One region of the Aerococcus sp. Group 1 genome, then DNA from elsewhere that is predicted to be linked to it. Evidence: a T-box and tRNA genes for the amino acid it is inferred to sense, from the RefSeq annotation. Region 1 holds a T-box; the other holds one or more tRNA genes.

The links. A T-box is a leader RNA that pairs with one kind of tRNA and senses whether it is charged. The one in region 1 lies ahead of serS (serine--tRNA ligase), so its partner is inferred to be a tRNA-Ser.
Region 2: it has a tRNA-Ser gene. The T-box ahead of serS (serine--tRNA ligase) is inferred to sense a tRNA for this amino acid. The anticodon was not compared.

What each region holds. Positions count from the first base shown of each region.
Region 1 covers NC_015278.1:93,125-104,275, reverse strand. Annotated here, with positions in the region: gene HMPREF9243_RS00480 (MalY/PatB family protein) at 1-1,156, opposite strand, end outside; gene HMPREF9243_RS00475 (hypothetical protein) at 1,412-1,681, opposite strand; gene HMPREF9243_RS00470 (copper-translocating P-type ATPase) at 1,974-4,136, opposite strand; gene HMPREF9243_RS00465 (branched-chain amino acid aminotransferase) at 4,433-5,461, opposite strand; gene msrA (peptide-methionine (S)-S-oxide reductase MsrA) at 5,878-6,402, opposite strand; gene serS (serine--tRNA ligase) at 6,801-8,099, opposite strand; T-box leader at 8,206-8,424, opposite strand; gene HMPREF9243_RS00445 (dicarboxylate/amino acid:cation symporter) at 8,518-9,744, opposite strand; gene guaD (guanine deaminase) at 10,114-11,151, shown strand, end outside.
Region 2 covers NC_015278.1:1,384,602-1,395,752, forward strand. Annotated here, with positions in the region: gene mutL (DNA mismatch repair endonuclease MutL) at 1-439, opposite strand, end outside; gene mutS (DNA mismatch repair protein MutS) at 441-3,008, opposite strand; gene HMPREF9243_RS06510 (histidine phosphatase family protein) at 3,156-3,782, shown strand; tRNA gene HMPREF9243_RS06515 (tRNA-Ser) at 3,814-3,901, shown strand; gene HMPREF9243_RS06520 (ISL3 family transposase) at 4,162-5,442, shown strand; gene HMPREF9243_RS06525 (LPXTG cell wall anchor domain-containing protein) at 6,068-6,301, opposite strand; gene rny (ribonuclease Y) at 6,601-8,172, opposite strand; gene recA (recombinase RecA) at 8,457-9,572, opposite strand; gene HMPREF9243_RS06540 (competence/damage-inducible protein A) at 9,654-10,892, opposite strand; gene pgsA (CDP-diacylglycerol--glycerol-3-phosphate 3-phosphatidyltransferase) at 10,944-11,151, opposite strand, start outside.

The sequences.
Region 1 (11,151 bases):
TCTTGCCAGCTGCTTCAATGAGGGCCGGATCGGTCCCCAGATTAATCCGGATGTGAGTATCATCAGCTTTGGTGGGCCAATAAGTTTGCCCATAGTTAACTGCTAGTTTGGCCTTATCTTGAACCACATGGTGTAAGTCTTGACTTGGCACATAGGCCCCCAGGTCAATCCACATCAGGTAAGTGGCTTCTAAGTCTGCCACCTTGATCTCAGGCAGGGCCTCAGTCAGGGTGTTACGCAGGTTTTGGTAGTTTTGGTAAATGATCTCCTTGATGGCTTTAAGCCAGTCTTCTCCGTGACGGTAGGCTGCTTCTAGTGCCAGATAGCCGGCAGGTGACCCTGGATTGTTTAAGTGTAACTTATCGTAGAAGGCTTGGATTTGTGCCCGTAAGTCAGGGTCCCGGACAATCATTAAGGAATGGCTGAATTGAGCCAAGTTAAAGGTCTTAGAACCCGCCGTCAAGGTAATCACTCGGTCAAAGTCTTGGTCTTGGGCTAATTTATCAATGGCGATGTGATGGTGACCTTGCCAGACAAAGTCGCGGTGGATTTCATCAGAAATCAATAAGACATCATATTGCTTACAGAGGGCGACCACTTGCTTGAGTTCTTCCTCCGTCCAGACCCGGCCAGTTGGATTTTGCGGGGAACAGAAGAGTAGGGCCTTGATATCGTCTTCCTTGAAGGCTTTTTCCAGGGCTTCAAAATCAATCCGATAGCCACTGTCGTCGTCACCGAGGAGGTCTTGCATGACCAGTTTGCGGTTGGCTTCTTCAACCACGGTACGGAAGGGATTATAGACCGGATTTTGAATTAGGACCTTGTCGCCTTCATCTAAGAGGGCCACTAAGACATAGGCAATCCCGGTACAGACCCCAGGAGTATAGAAATACCAGTCTTTTTCGGTGTCATAGTCGAAGTGCTTCTTAGTCCAGTCAATAATGGCTTGGTAGTATTCCGGCCGCACAGGGGCATAGCCGTATTGGTTTTGTTCGACATAGTCGTGGAGGACTTGCTTAATTTCTGGTGCGGTCGCAAAGTCCATGTCGGCAATCCACAAAGGAATCAGGTCGCTATCTCCAAAGGCGTTCTCTAACTGACCCCACTTGGTGGTTTGAGTCCCTCTTCTATCTACAATTAAATCTGCTTTATTCATCAAATTCCTCCCTTTCCCAGTCTTTTCTATAAGTGTAGCATAGATTCGCGCCTTAACTGTCCCGAGACCCCTCGCCCCCTATACCAAAAGCAGATCACCAGCTATCCCTAAAAGCGATAACTGATGGGAATATTTTATCAATCAACATGATGACCATTCCTTCTACTTTTGAAATTTAGTCCTCATCAATCTTCTTCCAAAAAAGCTTCCACTATAAAAACGTGGAAGCCTTTTGTCTTAGCTGATGATGATTGTCTAAGGGCCAAAAATCAAAGCCCCAACAAACCAGATAATGGGAAAGGAAAAGATTAGGCTAAGATTGCCGAGAAAGTACCAAAAGCGTTTACGGTAGAGGGCAAGGAGGCCGCCAACTAGGCCCAGGGCGGGGCAGACAAAAATGGTGGCATAGGCCAAGGGGCGCATAGTGGGTCCGAATAAGTCGGGCAGTAAGATAGAAAGTCCCAAAACGATAATGCCCAACCAAAAACAATACTTATGACCCTTATCAAGTAACTGCTTAAACATCTCATCACCTACTCGTCAATTATTTAGATAAGCCATTATAGCCAATTACTGTGAGAAAGGAAATAATTTTTTACTGCACTCATACTATAGGTCCGTCCGCTGTCTAAATCAGCAAAGCTCTGACTAATTTCAGCCCACAAGTCGTTTCGAAAAGCCTCTCTCCTTATCGGCACACCCTTCAAAAGTTTTAGTTTCCTTTACCAGCCTATCCATAAACTAACCCCCTTTTTCTTAATTATAAGACTAAGAAAAAAGCCAAGCTCTCTAAGAAGAGACACCTGGCTTGGCTAACTTATTCGTATTTTTCAAAGTTCAAGCTTTGGGCGTTGACGGCACAGATCACTGTCGAAAGTGACATGAGGATTCCTGATAGGGCAGGCCCTAAGGTAATACCAATTGGTGCCAGTAACCCAGCAGCTAGGGGGATAGCGAAGATATTGTAACCCGCTCCCCAGGCCAGGTTTTGCTTGATCTTAGAATTGGTAGCTTGAGACAGACTTAAACTGTTCAAGACATCCTTCAACTGACTTTCCACCAGGATAATATCAGCCGAGTCCATGGCCACATCGGTTCCGGCACCGATAGCAACGCCGACTTGGGCTTGGGCTAAGGCAGGGGCATCATTGACCCCGTCTCCTACCATCATGACCGCTTTGCCTTGATTTTGCAGGCTTTGGATAGCGGCTGATTTTTGATCGGGGAGGACTTGGCTAAAGACTTGGTCTAAGCCGATTTCCTTAGCTACCGCTTGGGCCACTTGGTCGTTGTCCCCGGTCAACATCACGGCTTCAATGCCTTGGTCATGGAGGACTTGGATCACTTGCTTGGCTTCCGGACGAACTTGGTCAGAGACAGCGATGGCACCAATGACTTGGTCAGTCTGGATGACAAAGACCACCGTCTTGGCTTGACTGGTAATGGTTTCCAATTGACTTTGGTCATAGTCATAACCCGCTTCACGGGTGGCTTTAGGACTTAAGATTTGAACTAAGTTACCGTCAATTTTACCTTCTAGACCGGCGCCACTGTGGTTTTGGTAGTCGGTCACTTCTTCTAGGGCTAGTGATTTTTCTTGGGCGGCTTTGACAATTCCCTTGGCAATGGGGTGTTCAGATTGTTGTTCCAGACTAGCCGCCAGGGCGAGGATTTGGTCTTCACTAGCATCGGCGATTGGGTAAACCCCGTCGACAGCAAATTCCCCCTTGGTCAAGGTCCCGGTCTTATCGAAAACCACCGTATCCACTTGGTAGGCCTGTTCAAAGGGAATCCGATTTTGGACCAGGAGGCCTGAACGAGCAGCTAGGGAGGTGGACTTGGCATTCACCAAGGGAATAGCTAGTCCCAGGGCATGGGGACAGGCAATCACGAAGGTGGAAACCATAAATTGAATAGCGGTTGCTGCCGTGGTGATATTCCACCAAATGATTAAGGCTAAGATCCCGACCCCAAAGGCAATGTAGAAGAGCCAGGCCGCTACCCGGTCGGCCAAGCTTTGGGCCTTGGATTTTTGGGCTTGGGCCCCTTTAACCAGGTCAAGGACTTGTTGGACATAGGAATTCTCACCGGCTTTTGCTACCCGGACTTGAAGAGCCCCATCGCCATTAATGGTTCCGGCAATCACTTCATCCCCATCTGACTTAGCTACGGGAACGGATTCCCCGGTAATGACCGCTTCATCTAAACTAGACCGACCACTTGTAATGATCCCATCAACGGCAACCTTTTCTCCCGGACGGACTAGGACTAAGTCATCGACTTGTAATTGGTCGATTGGAACCACTTCAATGTCCCCATCCGCCGTAATCCGACTGGCTTCATTAGGGAGGAGGTTGGCTAGGGATTCCAAGTCATCATTGGCCCGCATTTGTGACTTCATTTCAATCACATGGCCTAAGAGCATGATGAGAATCAGGGTCGCCAGTTCAAAGTAATAATTCATGCTGGCATCAAGGAAAAAGGTGGTCATCACACTGTATAAATAGGAAGACACAATCCCTAAGGTAATTAAGAGCATCATGCCCGGCTGTCTATTTTGGATTTCCATCCAGCCGTGCTCTAGGAAAGGTTTCCCCCCATAGAAGAAGACGATGGTCCCTAAGATAAATTCAATCCAGCCTTGGCCGGGAAAAGTAATGGAATAGTTAAAGATCATCATCAACATAGGCGATAAGACCGCAATGGGGATAGTGAGTACCAGGACCACCCAGAACCGTTGCTTCATATCGTCCATCATGCCCATGTGGTGGCCGCCATGGCCTGCGTGGTCACTATGGTCGTGGTGGTCTGCGTGACTAGTCTCATGGCTTTCATGATCAGCCCTTTGACTATGGCAGCCAACCTCTTGACTTTGACTAGCCGCTACTTTTTCATGGCTACCACAGGAGGCTTGTTGACAGGTGCAAGCGCCCCCTTGCCGGCAAGCATGCGGACAAGCATTTAAACAAGCTGTTGCCATTTCATTCATCCTTTCTTTATTGGTTGATTCAATCATTTTATACTTAATTAATTATCTGACTACATTTGTAATCAACTTACATTGCTAGTATAAAAGCCCCTGCTTAAAATTGCAAGTCTTTCTTCTTGAAAGCAGACGACAAAAAACCGTCTACTTTTTCAGTAGACGGTTCTTTTTATTATCATCAATTGTTTATTGGGTGACAATTGATTGACAGGTTTTAAAAGGATGATTTGAAAAAATGGACTTAGTTTTTCTATAAGAAATCAAAAGTTTTTTGTGACTGTTGCACTCTGTTATTTTTCAGGGACTTCGACGATCCAGCCTTCTGGTGCTTCAATGTCTCCGTATTGGATACCCACTAACTCGTCATAAAGTTTTTGGGTGATTGGCCCAACTTCTGTGTCGGAGTAGAATTTGAAGGAACGGTCGCCGTGGTCAATCCGTGAAACTGGAGAAATAACGGCAGCGGTACCCATAGCACCTGCTTCAGCGAAGCGGTCTAATTCATCCACGTAAACGTCGCCTTCTTCAACCTCTAAGCCTAAACGTTCTTTAGCTAAGTGAATGATCGAGTATTTGGTGATGGATGGGAGGATTGAAGGTGATTTTGGTGTCACAAATTTGTTGGTATCTTTTTCGATCCCGTAGAAGTTTGCGGAACCAACTTCTTCAATCTTGGTGTGGGTAGCTGGGTCTAGGTAAACCACGTCACCATAGCCGGCTTTCTTCGCTTTTTCACCTGGTAAGAGCGAACCACCGTAGTTCCCACCAACTTTAGAAGCACCAGTCCCGTAAGGAGCGGCACGGTCGTACTTGCTGGTGACAAATGGCATTGGTGCTAAACCATCACGGTAGTAAGGTCCTACTGGCATGGTGAAGATAGTAAAGATATATTCCTTAGCAGGGGAAACACCAATGTTGTCGCCTACCCCAATTAATAATGGACGGATATACATGGAAGCGCCTGACCCATAAGGTGGGACGTAGTCAGCGTTCGCTTGAACTGTTTTGACAACCGCTTCAACAAATTTTTCTTCAGGATAAGCTGGCATCAACATTCGTTCGGCGGAGTTAGCCATCCGTTTAGCGTTTTGGTCTGGACGGAAGAGTTGGATCTGACCATCTTTACGACGGTAAGCTTTTAAGCCTTCAAATGCTTCTTGGCCATAGTGTAAGGCTGGAGCACCTTCAGCAATTGGAAAAGTCTTTCCCTCTTCTAAGCCTTCTTTATACCATTCGCCATCTTTCCAATAAGCACGCCAACGATAAGGAAGGTCCATATAAGCAAAACCTAAATTATTCCAATCGATATTTACAGACATTGTCATTCCCCTTTCAAAATTACAATTTTAGGCACTCGCCCGAACTGTGTTCTAAGAGCGGCGCCCATTAGTTAAGTAGACTTATAATACCTTTTTCGAAAACATTTGTAAATACTTTAGGGATAATTTGTTTGAATTGCTCGACAATTTAAATAAAAGACAATTTTTATTTAGCATATTTTAAGATCTTTTCCGTAGCTAGGCAAGGAAAAATTTAACCTATAAAATATTTTGACAAAGGAAGTCAGGCACATGCTTTCCACTTTGAAGTTCACTTAATAAAGAAGCCATAAAAATAAGCCGGGACTTAAGCCCAGCTTACTTTTCAATATTTACTTGTCATCCATGAGTAAGCCGAATTCCTTCAAAAAAGAAGTTAAGGTCTTGCCTTTTGAGGCGTTTGTCGCACTCTCCACCTAATTTTGCCAATATTTATCAATGAAGGCTTGCCGACCTGAGCCTTGGCGGTAGGCCTGGTAGTGGTCAGGGTTCTTGGCATGAAAGTCTTGGTGGTATTCTTCGGCAGGGTAGAAGCTTTGGGCCGGTTCAATTTGGGTCACGATGGGTTTGTCAAAACGACTGCTGGCTTCCAAGTCGCGCTTGGATTTTTCGGCGATGGCTTTTTGTTGGTCATTATGGTAGAAAATCACGGGCCGGTAAGAGCCCCCCCGGTCCGCAAATTGGCCCATAGCGTCAGTCGGGTCGGTTTGTTGCCAATAGATTTCCACTAAGTCTTGGTAGGAAATTAATTCGGGATTATAGGTGATTTGCACCGCTTCCGTGTGGCCCGTTCCCCCCAGGCAAACTTCGCGATAAGTGGGGTTTTCGGTGTACCCACCTGTGTATCCGGACACGACCTTTAAAATCCCGGGCATGGTCTCAAAGGGTTGCACCATACACCAAAAACAGCCCCCGGCAAAAGTTGCTAATGCTTGACTCATCCTTAATCCTTCTTTCTATACGGTAGTCTTTCGATTATGATTCATTGTAAAGACTGGCCCAGGCAAAAACAAGACTTTTGCTTGGCAGGACGCCTGACTTGACTAAAAAACAGCTCTTTCAGCCATTAAGCTTGAGAGAGCTGTTTAGTATTTAGCTAAGTTAATGTAACCAGCTGATGAGCATTCGTTCTGCTTTTGAATTCTGGGCGTTAAAGAGCCATGGCACCGGTTCGAGCGCTAGGTCTCTCACCTAGCGAGCTTCAAAGGGTTCGTACGGCTTAAGCCTACGCCCCCTAATTCAGATCGCTTGCTTGTTCATGGCTAAGGCCCAAATTCAAAGCGCCACTACTGCTCATCAGCTAAATTAACAAAAATACTTTTCCATCATTCTAAACTTCTTAATTTAAGCCCCGGGCGTTTTCCTTGGTAATTTTATCTACCCCACCCATGTAAGGCACCAGCACTTCAGGGATGGTAATGGAACCGTCCGCGTTTTGTCCGTTTTCTAAGACGGCAGCGACTGTCCGACCCACTGCTAAACCAGACCCGTTTAAAGTATGGGCCAGTTGGGTCTTGCCATCAATGTCCCGGTAGCGGACTTGGGCCCGGCGTGCTTGGAAGTCCACACAGTTAGAGCAGGAAGAAATTTCCCGGTAGGTATTTTGGGCGGGCATCCAAACTTCGATATCATAGGTCTTGGCTGCTGAGAAGCCCATATCCCCGGTACAGAGGATAATGCGACGGTAAGGTAAACCGAGTAAGTCGAGAATATTTTCTGCGTTTTTAGTCATGGCTTCCAGTTCATCGAAGGATTGGTCTGGAGTCGCTACTTTAACCATTTCTACCTTTTGGAATTGGTGCATCCGGATCAAACCCCGGGTGTCCCGTCCCGCTGAACCGGCTTCAGAACGGAAACAAGGTGAGAGAGCCGTTACCCGGATAGGCAGGTCTTCTTCCTTCAAGATTTCCTTAGCAAAGTAGTTCGTTAACGGCACTTCTGCAGTAGGAATCAAGGTCAGGTCTTGCCCTTCATTGGTGATTTGGTAAACGTCTTCGGTGAATTTAGGGAATTGTCCAGTCCCATACATGGCTTGGTCGTTGACTAAGAAAGGCGTAATCATTTCCATGTAGCCTTCTTTTTGGTGTTGGTCCAACATGAAGTTATACAAAGCCCGTTCCAAACGTGCCCCCAGACCCTTATAGTAGACAAAACGAGAACCTGACACCTTAGCCCCTGCATCCCAATCAAGGATATCTAAATCTTCGGCTAAGTCCCAGTGGGCTTTGAGTTCAAAGTTGAATTCAGGGGTTTCCCCGTGACGGTGGATTTCCACATTTTCATCTTCATCTGCACCGACCGGTACGCCTTCAGCTGGTAGGTTAGGAATCCGCGCCAGGATATCATGCTCTTCTTGGTCAAGTTGGTCTAAGTCGCTGTCCAAGGCCTTGATCTTGGTCCCTAAGGCCTTCATTTCTTGGATCTTGTCGTCGGCATTTTCCTTATTGCGCTTGAGTTGACCAATAGCGTCAGAAGCGATATTCCGTTCCTTTTTCAAGTTTTCCGCTTCGACAATCACTTGGCGGCGTTTTTGGTCCAGGTCGCGTAAGTGTTCTAGGGTTTCTTTCTCAACCCCCCGGCCCTTCAAAGCCTCAGCCACTTGATCAAAATTATCCCGTAATAAACGTACATCAATCATTACAAATCCTCATTTCTTTTAAACTTTTTCATTATTACTTTATTAATATTGGCGAATGCTCTTCAACACTATTAGGGCAAAAGAAAAACCATTCCGCCCTCTCAATCAAAGGGACGAAACGGTCATCACTCTGCGCGGTACCACCCTGCTTCAAGGCAAGTCTTGCCTTACACTTACAAATAACGGTTTGTGCCGGCCCTACTTCCTTAATACTAAGTCGTAGGCAGTCCTTGTGTGGATTCACCCAGGTCCCCCTATCCATTCTCACCCACCATGGACTCGCTAAAAAGTTTCCTAAGCTACTAGTCACAAGCATCACTTGTTCTATATATAAAGTCATCCAAGACTTTACTGGAGTAAAACTCCAAAGCTAAGTCTATTTTAAGAAGAAAAGCCCGCCTTGTCAAATGGCTTTTGCCTAAGCCAAGTCTGAGCTTTCCTTCTCGCTTTTATTAATGTAATTATGGTAAATCTTGTCAATAAAGACAGCAATGGCGTTGTCTCCCGAAATATTGGCGGCCGTCCCAAAGGAATCCTGGGTCAAGTGGAGGGAGATCATGATTTGTTGCATGCCTGGGTCAATTATCCCTATCATCGGTAAGAAAGGTAGGGCTGACATTATGGCCCCTCCCGGAGTCCCAGGTGCAGCCACCATGCAGACCCCCAGCGTCAAGATAAAGGCTAAAATAGTAGTAAGATTGTGGGGCATACCGTAAATTAATAGGAGGGCCGTGGCATTGGCCGTAATGGTAATCATAGACCCAGTCAAATGAATGGTGGCACAGAGAGGCACGACAAAGTTCGCAATGTCTTGGGAAACTTCATTTTTAGCCGCTGACTTCAAGTTGACAGGAATAGTTGCGGCGGAGGATTGGGTCCCAATAGCGGTCATATAAGCCGGGATTTGGTTCTTCATCAGCTGCCAGGGATTCTTGCCCGCGTAGGTCCCAAAAAGAATAAATAGGAAGCCCACATAGAGAAGCTGTAAGAGAATGACACAGATAAAGACCTTCCAAAAGACTGAAATAATGGCAAAGACCGAGCCACTATAGGAGAGGTTACTGATATTACAGAAGATATGGATGGGTAAGAGAGGCACCACAATTTTTGCCAGGACCTGGCTGATAATCCCACCAAAGTCGCTAAAACCTTCATAAAGCACTTGGCCACGACCGTGTTGGCGGAGCCAGTAGATTCCCAGTCCCATCATAAAGGCAAATATAATCGCCCCCGTCACATCAAAGAAAGGTTCAATAGGAATAACAAAAAGCGGTTCCAGACTAGGTGCCGTTTGGGTTAAGCGCTCGACCAGGCTTTCACTGATAAAAAAGGGAAAGAGCTGACTAGCTATCAAATAGGCCAAAAAGCCGCCGACGATAGTCGATAAATACGAGGTCAAGACCGTAATCCCGAGTAACTTACCCGCTCCTTGCCCCAGGTCAGCAATCCCTTGGACCACGAAACCAATAATCATAAAGGGAATCACAAAGCTTAAGAAGCTAGAAAAAATACCGGTAAAGGTGACACAGAGCCTAAAGAACCACTCCGGTGCCAAACTTAACTGTCCAACAATAATTCCTAAAATAATTGCTAATAATATTCGGGGAACGAGGCCAATTTTCCTTTTTTCAAGTACTCTTGCCATCTTTTCCCACCTCCATTTCATTTTCTTATCATGGCATTCTAATAATATTAGCAAAAAGTGATCACTTTGTAAAATCAACTGAATAGCACGATTCGATAAAAAACAACCCATAAAAGTCCAAACCTGGCTGGAGGCTAAAATTGGGTGATTTTTTACAGGTGTCTTAGGAAAAGTCCCTAACGCTGGTATTTTCCGGACGATTTTAAATTTAGCTTGATTTATATTCGCTTTTTGTTAGAATGAAACTGTTGGTTGACAATTTAACCACTAAAAATCATTAATTTTATGAATAATCATCACTCTGAACACTATCAATATTCGCTTATTGCCTCAAGTGATAAGTGGCAGAATAGAAAGGATATTCAATCGATGACCCAGTATTTCCAAGGTGACCTCTTCCACACCCCTGTTTACGGCCAATTAGACTATGTCCCCCAAGCCCTGATCGCGGTGGATGATAACGGTAAGATCGACCAAGTTTACCGCCAAGAGGACCCTAGCTACGTTGAAGCCGTCAAGCAAGCCCAAGAGTCTACTGACTTTGTCCGCTTAGAAGCCGGCCAATACTTCCTGCCTGGCCTGGTGGACCTACATATTCACGCACCCCAATGGCCTCAAGCCGGGATTGCCTTAGATGAACCCCTCAATGTCTGGTTGGATGAGTGCACCTTCCCCTTAGAGGCCAAGTACGCCGATCTGGATTTCGCCCGTTCGGTCTATACTGACCTGGTCCAACAGTTACTGGCTCGCGGTACCACAACTGGGCTCTATTTTGCCTCCGCTCACCTAGAATCCTCCTATGAATTGGCCAAAATCTGTGCCCAAGCCGGCCAACGCGGTTTAGTGGGTAAGGTGGTTATGGATGATCCCGAAGCCAACCCGGACTTCTACCGGGACGCTTCCACTGACCAAGCTCTCAAAGACACCGAGACCTTTATCCAAAAAGTTCGCGACTTAGGAAAAGACTATAAGCAAGGGGTCTATCCGGTGGTTACCCCGCGCTTTGTCCCGAGCTGTACCGATGAGGCTCTAGCCGGTCTAGGCGCCTTAGCTCAAAAATACAATGCTCATGTCCAATCCCACTGCTCGGAAGGCCAATGGGAGCACGACTTTGTTATGGAACGCTTCCATGGCAAACGCGACACTGAGGTCTTACGCGACTTCGGTCTCTTAGGTCCTAAGTCAGTGATGGCTCACTGCAACTTCCTTAATGAAGCTGATGGGAAGATCTTCCAAGAAACTGGGACGGGGATCGGCCACTGTCCTTATTCCAATGCCTATTTCGCTAATGCAGTCCTCCCGGTTAAACGCTTGAAAGCTCAAGGCGTCAACATCGGCTTAGGGACAGACATTTCCGGCGGCTTCTCGTCTAGCCTCTATGAAAATATCCGCCAAGCCGTGGTCTCT
Region 2 (11,151 bases), 790 kb from region 1:
ATAAATTTTCTACTCGGATGGTTGTTCCTTGCCGTAAATGCGAAGGACGATACTCTACTTCATCGCCCCCAATTAAGCTGATAGAGGAGCCCTCTTTTCCATCACTGGTTTCCAGCGAAACTTCAGCCACTGAGGCGATCGAGGGTAAGGCTTCACCTCGAAAGCCCAAGGTTTTGATCCGAAAGAGGTCTCGTGAATGATAGATTTTACTGGTAGCATGGCGTTTAAAGGCCAACTTCACATCTTCCCCACTCATTCCTAAACCATTATCAATGACTTGGATGCTCTTCAAACCAGCCTCTTCGACTTTGATATCGATACTGGTTGCCTGGGCATCAATCGCATTTTCTAAGAGTTCTTTTACCACGGAAGCTGGCCTTTCGACCACTTCCCCAGCGGCAATCTGATTAGCAACTTGTTCAGGAAGTTCGTGGATCATCCTAATCCTCCTCGCTTAGTTTCCTCTGTAATTGGTTCAATAATTCTAAGGCTTCAATAGGTGATAAATGATTAATATCGACAGCATCTAGCTGGTCTAAGACATAATCTTCACTAGCTTTCTTTTGATTGAAATTTTCTTGGTCAGTGAAGAGATTAAGCTGCTTAGGCTCTGCCCCTTTAGCGGCTTCACTCTCCAAGTCAGATAAAATATTAGCTGCATTGGCTAATAAGCTCTTAGGTAAGCCAGCCAGCTTAGCAACATGAATCCCATAACTCTTATCTGCCGGGCCATCATAAACCTTATGAAGAAAGACCACTTCACCATCTTTTTCAATGGCGCCGACATGAATATTCTTAAGGGCCGGTAAATGATTATCCAAATCAGTCAGTTCATGGTAATGGGTTGAAAAGAGCACCTTCGCCTTAAGATGGTCGTTTAAATACTCTAAAATAGCTTGGGCTAAGGCAATGCCATCATAAGTCGAAGTCCCCCGCCCAATTTCATCAAAGAGTAACAAAGATCGGTCAGTCGCATGTTGAATAGCCTGGTTAGCTTCCATCATTTCGACCATAAAGGTACTCTGTCCCGCTTGCAGGTCATCAGTTGCCCCAATCCGAGTAAAGATCTGGTCAAAAATAGGTAGGGTTGCTTGACTCGCGGGCACAAAACTTCCCATTTGCGCCATGATCACGGTAAGCCCCAGTTGGCGCATGTAAGTGGATTTTCCTGACATATTTGGGCCAGTAATTAATAGAATGCAAGTGTCTTTATCCATGATGATGTCATTAGGAACAAAATCATCTCGGCCTAGGGTCTCTTCAACCACTGGGTGGCGGGAATCTTTAAGCAATAAGGCCCGGTCTTCTCTACTAAAATGAGGACGCACATACTGGTTTTGTTCGCTAATTTCCGCTAGGGACTGGATCACGTCCACCTGGGCAACAGCCTGGGCGATGGCTTGTAGGTCTTTTTGGTAGACTTTTATCTTTTCTCTCACCCCAAGGAAAAGCTCATATTCCAGGTCAACTGATTTTTCCTGAGCTTCCAAGATCCGATATTCCATTTCCTTTAGTTCTGGGGTAATAAAACGTTCAGCATTAGTTAGGGTTTGCTTTCTCTCATAACGACCTTCTGGTAAAAGATGAAGGTTAGCCTTAGTTACCTCGATATAATAACCAAAAACCTTATTATAGCCAATTTTTAAAGATTTAATCCCGGTCGCTTCACGCTCCTTGGCTTGCAGGTTAGCAATCCATTCTGATCCGTGGCGAATCGCCTGACGATAGTCATCCAGCTGATCACTAAAGCCATCCCTAATAATGCCACCTTCAGTAATCGATATATTAGCTTCCGGATCAATAGCGCTTTCGATGGTTTCAACCACTTCTGGTAGGGCTGCCAGGCTGTTAAGGAGCTTGTTCCAAACACCGGTTTCTTGTCTATCACTTGGATTATCTTGGATAGCTTGTAAATTTTCAGAGACTTGGGGAACCTTTTTCAAGGAATTCATCAATTGCAGGAGCTCGCGGGCATTGACCTGCCCCATTGAGATCTTAGCCACTAAGCGCTCTAAATCGTAGACCCCAGAGAGATTTTCTTGGATATTGCGCCGTTCAAAGAAGGCGTCGATCAAGGATTCTACTTGGTCTAGGCGCTCTTCAATCGTTGCTTGGATAATAAGAGGCCGGTCCAGCCACTGTCTTAGCAAACGTCCGCCCATGGCGGTTTTAGTCTCATCGAGAAAATGCAGTAAACTTCCTGAACGTTTCTGAGTTCGAATGGATTCGGTTAATTCTAAATTGCGTTTAGCAAAATAGTCCATATGCAAGTAATAGTCTAACTCATAGGACTCCGCTTGGCGCCAGTGGTTAACCATACGAAACTGGGTACTATAAACATAGGCCATCAATACCCGCAAAGCCTTAAGCTCAATACGATGCTTAATATTTTGAGTAATTTTTTCAAAGGCAGTTTCCGGTAATTGATCGAGGGTTTTACGATTAATATAGGAAGCGGTGAAAGGAAAGAGCTGCTCGAGTTGGGCCAAGTCTTCTTCACGCAGTTCATGGTAAAAGACAACTTCCTTGGCTTGAATTTGTGAGAATTCTGTTAACAACATTTCAAAAGCAGACATATGGGTCACTTTCAGCTCGCCTGTTGAAATATCAGTATAAGCTAAAGCATAGGCGCCTTCTTGATGTATAATCGCACAAATAAAGACATTTTCCTTATCGCTAGAATTGTAATAAGTCCCCGGGGTAATCACCTTGATCACCTGGCGGTCCACCATGCCCTTGGCTTGTTTAGGGTCTTCCATTTGTTCAGCGATGGCTACCTTATAACCTTGGTTGACTAGGGTTTTCACATATTCGTCCGCTGAATGATAGGGAACACCGCACATGGGAATGGGATCATCCGCATTCCGATTTCGACTCGTTAGGGTAATTTCTAATATCTGTGCCGCTTTTTTGGCGTCATCATCAAACATTTCATAAAAATCGCCCAGCCTAAAAAATAAAAAGGCATCGGGATATTGATCTTTGATCTGATAGTATTGCTCCATCATTGGTGTTTTTTCTTCGCCATTGTTTACATCCTTTAATCTTAACTTTTTACAATCCTATCTATTCTAACACAGAAAAGCAAAGGGTGAAATTCACAGCTTTAATAATTCGTGATAAAATAAAAGCTAAAAAAAGGAAAGGAATTAATCATGTTAAAGCACTTATATCTCATGCGCCACGGCGAAACGGAATTTAATTTGGAGAACCGCGTACAGGGCTGGTGTGATTCCCCTTTAACTGAAAAAGGCATCCGACAAGCCGAGCTGGCTAGAGATATGCTAAGAGAACGGGAAATCACTTTTACCCATGGCTACAGCTCACCACTTGATCGAGCGATTACGACTCTAAAACACGCTATTCCTAATCCCATGCCCACAGAAACAGTCCCCGGCTTAAAGGAATGGGGCTTCGGTTCACTAGAAGGGCAATCTCGCGACCTCATGCCTAAACCTCTCTCAGCACCTAAAACGGATGATTACTATTGTCAATATGGTGGTGAGAGAGCTAGCGAAGTCTGTCAACGCATTAACCATAGCCTCCAAGCCATCATGACAAAAGAGGATAGCCAGCAAGTCTTAGCAGTCGCTCATGGGGCTGTTATCTACCAATTTGTAAAAGATTTCCTTCCTGAGCCAGCCTCAGGAATTGGCAACTGCGAAATCTTTCACTTTGTTTACGATTTCAACACCTTCACTTTTATAGAAAATATGAAGCCTTATCGGGAGATGGCCGTGTCTGGTGAAAATTTATTTGCAAAATCGGACAAAACGTTATAAGATATACTTTGTTGCTAACTTAGTTTAGCCGGGAGAAGTAGCGAAGAGGCCGTAACGCGCTTGACTCGAAATCAAGTTGTCGGGAAACCGGCACGTGGGTTCGAATCCCACCTTCTCCGTAGTCAAATTTTCAAAAATACCCAATAACCCCCAATTGTTGTTAAATCAGCGTTTCTAAGGGTTTCGATTTCCTAACAATTTTTAATAATCGCCAACTTTTACCCAAAAATATATAACTTTTTTACATCAAAAATAGGTTCTATAATATTTGGTGTTGATGGGAGCCAACGGCTCTTCATTGGCACCATTTTTTGATACACAAAAAGCCATGGAAGGCCTATACTGAAAATACAATCCAAAACACAGAAAGGCGGATTCCATGACTCAATCTAATTGTATACAAAATCTCTTTAATATAAAAGATGAAAATATTGAAATTGAAGATAAAGTAGTGGAGGAAAAGAAAAATAATATCATTCATAAGGTTATTTTTGGAACCTTAACTAACCATCCTTCTCACTGTTCCCATTGCGGACATATCAACGAATCACAAGCTGATATCGTTAAAAATGGATTTTATTCAAGCGATATCTTACTAACGACCATTAATGGAGGTCAACCCGTTACTTTGCGTCTTAAAAAGCAACGTTTCTTTTGTAAGCACTGCCAAAGGACTTTTAATACTGAAACCCCCATAGTGGCAGCTAATTGCTATATTTCTAAAGCGCTAAAAACTGCGATTACTTTTGCTCTTAGTGAAACGATAGCGATGACTCTTATCGGTAAACAACACAATGTTTCTGTATCGACGGTGATTCGTCTTCTAGAAGAAAGAGGGAAAGCATTACTACCTAAATTTAATTATTTGCCCCAGTGCCTTTCTTTTGATGAATTTAAATCAGTGAAAAATGTTAGTGGCGCGATGAGCTTTATTTTTATTGATCCCCTAAACCATCGGTTAATTGATATTGTTGAAAATCGACAAAAGAACGAATTAATCCACTACTTTATGCGTTTTTCTTACAAAAGTCGACAAGCTGTCAAAATAGTTACGATTAATATGTATAGCCCTTATATTGAAGTTATCCGCGCTTGTTTCCCTAATGCAAAGATACTATTTGATCGTTTTCACGTTATTCAACATCTTAATCTGGCAATCAACTCCGTACGTATTCAACTGATGAATCATATTCGCTATCAATCACCACGTGATTATCGCAAATTAAAACAGTTATGGAAGTTACCTTTAAAAAATGAATGGGAACTTGACTATAAAAACTTATATACACATCGACTTTTTGACGGTCTCGTTTCAGAACAGATGATTGTCGATTACCTCATCAATTTATCTCCCGAATTGTCACGTACCTATACCTATGTTAATCGCCTAAAATACAGTATTTATACCCATGACATTCAGTCATTTAAAGACTTACTCATTGAAGTCAAGAAGTACACTTTTCCACGTAGAGTACGAACTATTTTTCAAACCTTAGAAAGATATCAAGAAGGTATTTGTGAAGCTTTAACGTATACTTTGTCTAACGGTCCAATAGAAGGAATGAACAATAAAACGAAACTGATCAAGCGCACAGGTTATGGCTACCATCGTTTTGATCATTTAAGAATACGTATAATAATGGCTTCTCGCTTGGTATGAAATGATTTCCAACCTCGTTCACTCACTTTTTCAGAAGCAGCATAATCTTTGTGGTATTTATTCATTATTTATAATATTGCTTTCTCACTCTCTGTCTTCGCCTACGGCGAAAAAATAAGAAACAAGAGGCCTTTTAATCGTACCCTTTTTCACCTATCAGAAGCTATTAAAAAATGCCATACCATTTCTGATATGACATTAATTATAAAAATTCCTATCAACACTATTTGACAGAGAACCCAAAAATATTGCCATGCCAGCACGTAGCGCCCCTCGAGGGTGCTTTTTTTCTATAACTTTTCCCCTTCTTGCCCTATATTGAAAAGCACTTTTAAAATAAGTTGTGACTACTTAAAAATAATTAATTCCAAAATAAATCGTACAAATCTCGTACAAGTTTTTCTCCCCCCCACTATCGGGTTTATAGAAGAGAATGAATGAGCGGTCACCAGAACCGCTTTTTTATTGCGCTTTTTTAGAACTTTGGTCTGCTTTCCCTCAATAGAAGTACACAGCCTCAGTTTTTACATTGTAATATCCTAGAATCACATCCTAAGTTAACAAGCATAATAAAAAGCCCAAGCTCTAATTGAACTTGGACTATAGCTGTCTCAAGGCATGCTAATTATTTGCGACGTTTCAAGACAGTTGCTCCAGCTGCGGCTAAGGCAAGGCCAAAGCCTGTAAAAGATGCAGCAACTACATCAGTTTTAGGTAAAACAGAATGAGTAGCCGGTGCAAAGGTCGCTTTAGCGGTCGAAGATTTTTCTTCCTTAGGAGCTAAGGCTAGGACTTTATCTGTCTTGGTATCTTTATTTTGATTTGCTGTCACTGGATCATTTGTATCAGAAGCAGTCACTAAAAGTTGAAACTTGTGAACCTTCTTCTGCAGTCACTGACTTATCACTATCGCTAGATGGAGCAACAGCTGTAGGAGTTGCTAGTGTAGGTGCTATAGCAGCACTAGGTTGGCTAGTTGGAGTAACAAGCGGAGTGAAATAAATCATAAAAACTAACAATTTAGACCAAGTCACATAAAAAATAAGCGAACCGACCTTTCCAATAGGGATTTATCGATTCGCTTATTATTTCATTCTGGAATTTACTACTCCAGATTTCTTTATTTTTAATCAAAGCTTATTGTATAGCTTAGGTAATTTATCTTGCATAATCCACAGAACGGGATTCACGTATTACCGTCACCTTAATTTGGCCTGGGTAATCCAGTTCGTCTTCAATACGTTTAGAAATATCATGTGACATCTTAACGACACTTAAGTCATCCACCTTTTCGGGGTTAACAATCACACGAATTTCGCGGCCCGCTTGAATAGCGTATGTCTTCTTCACACCACTAAATTCATTAGCTAGGGCTTCTAAACTTCTTAAACGTTGAATATAATTCTCTAATGATTCACTTCGAGCACCGGGACGAGCAGCCGACAAGGCATCAGCGACCTGAACAATAATGGCAATCGCAGAAGCAGATTCGATATCTCCATGGTGGGCCGCAATGGCATTAATAACGATATCATTTTCATTATATTTACGAGCGAGTTCAGTACCAATTTCAACGTGGGTACCTTCCACCTCGTGGTCCACGGCTTTGCCAATATCATGTAATAATCCACTTCGTTTAGCCAGTTGTTCATCTTCGCCGAGTTCACTAGCAATAATACCAGCCAGTTTAGCTACTTCGACACTATGGTTCAAGACATTTTGCCCATAGCTGGTGCGATAGTTTAAACGTCCGACTAACTTGACTAAGTCTGGATGCATATCATGAATACCTAGGTCAAAGGTGGTCTCTTCCCCAGTATCACGAATTTTTGTATCCATTGATTTTCTAGCACGTTCAACCGCTTCCTCAATTTTTGCTGGATGAATACGTCCATCCTTAATTAGATTTTCTAAAGCAATCCGAGCAATTTCTCGACGAATCGGGTCAAAACCACTGAGTACCACCGTTTCTGGAGTGTCATCGATAATTAAATCAATCCCAGTCAAGGCTTCAATGGTTTTAATATTCCGCCCATCTTTACCAATGATACGACCTTTCATATCATCGTTTGGTAAATCGATACGGGTTACCGAAGTATCGGCGACTGTATCGGCAGCAGATGTTTCGATTGCTTGTAAGATAATTGAAGTAGCGAGCTTATGTGCTTGCTCTTTATAGTTTTCTTCTGCATTTCGAATTCGTAAAGCAATTTCATTAGATAAGTTTGCTTCTGTCTCTTTCAAAATCAAAGCCTTGGCATCTTCAGTTGTCATCATAGAAATCCGCTCGATTTCATCTTGACGTTCCTGAACCATTGCTTGGACTTCTTCTTCTTTTTGAGAAACATTTTTTAAGCGATCTTGAATTGATTGCTCTTTAGAAAGCTGATCATTTTCCTTATTGGTAAGAACATTTTCACGCCGGTCAAGATTTTCTTCTCTTTGGAAGAGTCTTTGCTCTTTTTGAGTGATTTCTTGACGGCGATCACTTAATTCGCTTTCTACTTGATTGCGATAATCCTGAGCTTTCTCTTTTGCATCTAAAAGAATTTCTTTTCTTTTAGCTTCAGCATCTTTATTTGCTTGAGCTAAAATTCCTTTTGCAGTATTTTGCGCCTCATTACGTTCTTCTTCTTCAACATTTTGACGTCTTTTGTAACCAATTACTAATCCGACTAAAAGGCCAACAATTAAAGTAACGATAACGAAGGCAATAGTTAAACCATCCATAGTTTCACCTCCGTGTCTATTTAATTGTCTGCTTTTTTAAATAAAAAAATCATAAAATTTCAAATGCAAAGCATTTATTTAAATTTTATATTTTTTTCACATTATTGTCAATTATTCTAGAAGCGCTACCAAAAAATTCTCCTTCTGCTCTGAAAGCAAATATAAGGAAATATTGATAGGATGAGACGCTTATAGGTAATAGATAGAGGTCATAATCTCATTATTTATAAGACTTTTCTAAAGAAAAAACTTGGCTAAGAACACCAAGTTTTTGGAAAAATATTTTATTCTTCATCATCGTTAAATAAATCTAGGGTTTCATTTTCTTCATCACTTGATGAATCGTTTTTGGCTTCTTCATTGGTTGTTTCATCCTCTGAATCGTCATCTTCAACAGCTGGACCAAAACCATACTCTGCTCGAACCTTACTATCAATTTCCTTAAATATGTCAGGGTTTTCGGTGAGATATAGTTTGGCATTCTCGCGTCCTTGGCCAATCCGGTCATCCCCGTAAGAATACCAAGAGCCACTCTTCTTAATGATATCCATGTCAGCAGCTAAATCAACTAATTCACCCGCTTGAGAAATTCCTTGCCCATACATAATATCCACTTCAGCGACCTTAAATGGCGGAGCTACCTTATTTTTTACTACTTTAATCTTAGTGCGGTTACCAATAATATCCTGACCGGATTTGATCCGTTCCCCGCGTCTAACTTCTAGACGAATAGTGGAATAAAATTTTAGGGCCCGTCCCCCTGGAGTGGTTTCTGGGTTACCAAACATGACACCTACTTTTTCACGGATCTGGTTAATAAACATGGCAATGGTTTTCGTCTTATTAATGGAGCCCGATAACTTCCGTAGGGCTTGAGACATCAACCGAGCTTGGAGCCCCACATGGGAGTCCCCCATCTCACCTTCAATTTCAGCCCGTGGAACTAAGGCAGCAACAGAATCGACAACGACAATATCAATCGCACCAGAGGACACTAAGGCATCAGCAATTTCTAGCCCTTGTTCACCAGTATCTGGTTGGGAGAGTAATAGCTCATCAATGTCAACTCCCAAAGCTCTAGCGTATTCAGGGTCTAAGGCGTTCTCAGCATCAATAAAGGCAGCAATTCCACCTTGTTTTTGAACCTCGGCAACAGCATGTAGGGCAACAGTGGTTTTCCCAGAAGATTCTGGACCGTAGACTTCAATAATTCGTCCACGCGGATAACCTCCGACTCCCAGGGCAATATCTAAGGATAAGGAGCCTGACGGAACAGTCGACACCTGAGTATCCGTTGATTCTCCCATCTTCATTATAGCTCCCTTACCAAAGTTTTTTTCAATTTGTTTAAGGGCCTGGTCTAAAGCCTTTTGGCGGTTTGCATCATGTGATGTACTCATTCAATATCCTCCTCGTTTATCTTTCTATCTTAGTCTAACGGCATTAAGTCAAAAAAGCAAGCAAAAACAGAACAAATGTTCTTAGTCCTTTTCTTGGATAAAATCTAACACAGCTTGGTAGATAACCTTTAAACGAATGGCTGAGCGGTTGCCATTAATGTGATAGCGTTTGACCTGGGTAGACTGCCCTCGGCTAGCAAAACCACAATAGACGGTTCCAACTTCTTGACCTTCCATCTTATCAGGACCAGCAACTCCGGTGAAGCTAATGGCATAATCAGCCCCATAGTTTGAGCAGGTTAATTCAGCCATTTGCCGGGCACAAGCCTCGCTAACCATGCCCTCTTGGTCGAGAGTTGCTTGACTTACGCCAATGACATGAGCCTTGGCATATTCACTATAGGAAACGGTTGACCCTTTAAAAATTTTTGAAGAGCCTTCATGGTTGACCAATAAGTGCGCCGCTAGACCACCCGTCAGGCTTTCAGCAAAGGCAATTGTTTTTCCTTCTTGGTTCAAATAATCGAACAAGGCATCCATAGGGAGGTAATTATAACCACTTCCGTAATAATATTCACCAACGAGTTCAAGTATTTCTTCCTGGGTTTGGTCGAGCAGTTTATCTGTAACTGCGTGATTCTCCCCTTGGGCCGTGAGTCTTAAGGTGACTACTGATTTAGAGGCATAAGGAGCGATCGTTGGATTACTTTGTTTAGCGATTAGGTCTTCTAGACGACTAGTTAAGGCCGCTTCCCCAATACCAAAGAAATTTAAAAAGCGGGAAGCTAATACCTGTTTATTGGACAAATGTTCAAAAAGATAAGGCTTGACCTCATTAATAAACATGGGTTCCAATTCATCCGGAAAACCAGGCAGGAAGACATAGAGACAGCCATTTTTATGAATGAGGCTTCCACAGGCTTGCCCCGTTTCATTCTTTAGCGATTGGCCATTTTTGAAAGTCAGGGCCATCTGTAGGTTGTTGGAGGACATGCTTTGATGGCGGTCCTGGTAGTACTGTTTTATCTGCTCTAAACACTCTTGGTCGTAGATAAGCTCTTCATTTAAGTATTCGGCAATTACTTGCTTGGTCAAATCATCCTGGGTCGGTCCAATTCCTCCAGAGTAAATGATCATATCACTACGTGACTCGGCAATCTGAGTTAATTCAACTAAGCGCTCAGGATTGTCCCCCACCACCGTCTCATAGTAGTGTTCAATCCCTAGTTCATTCACTTGTCTGGCGATAAATGGGGCATTGGTATTGACAATTTGTCCCATCAGCATTTCTGTTCCTACTGCGATTATTTCAGCCTTCATTATTTCCTCCACTCTATTATTCCGTACTTACAGCAATTTTTATTGCCTTCTTTAAAAACTATCACTAAAGACTTGCCAATTCTTTTTAAAATAATCATAACCTGAATAGATGGTTGCTAGTAAAGCCAGGTAGAGGCAAAGCTGTCCGAGTGAAAATGGCAAGGCTTGGAAAGGAAAATCGTTCATTAATAATAAAATGATCGCTAACATCTGGGTACAGGTCTTGATTTTTCCTGGCCACTTAGCTGCTAGAACCTCC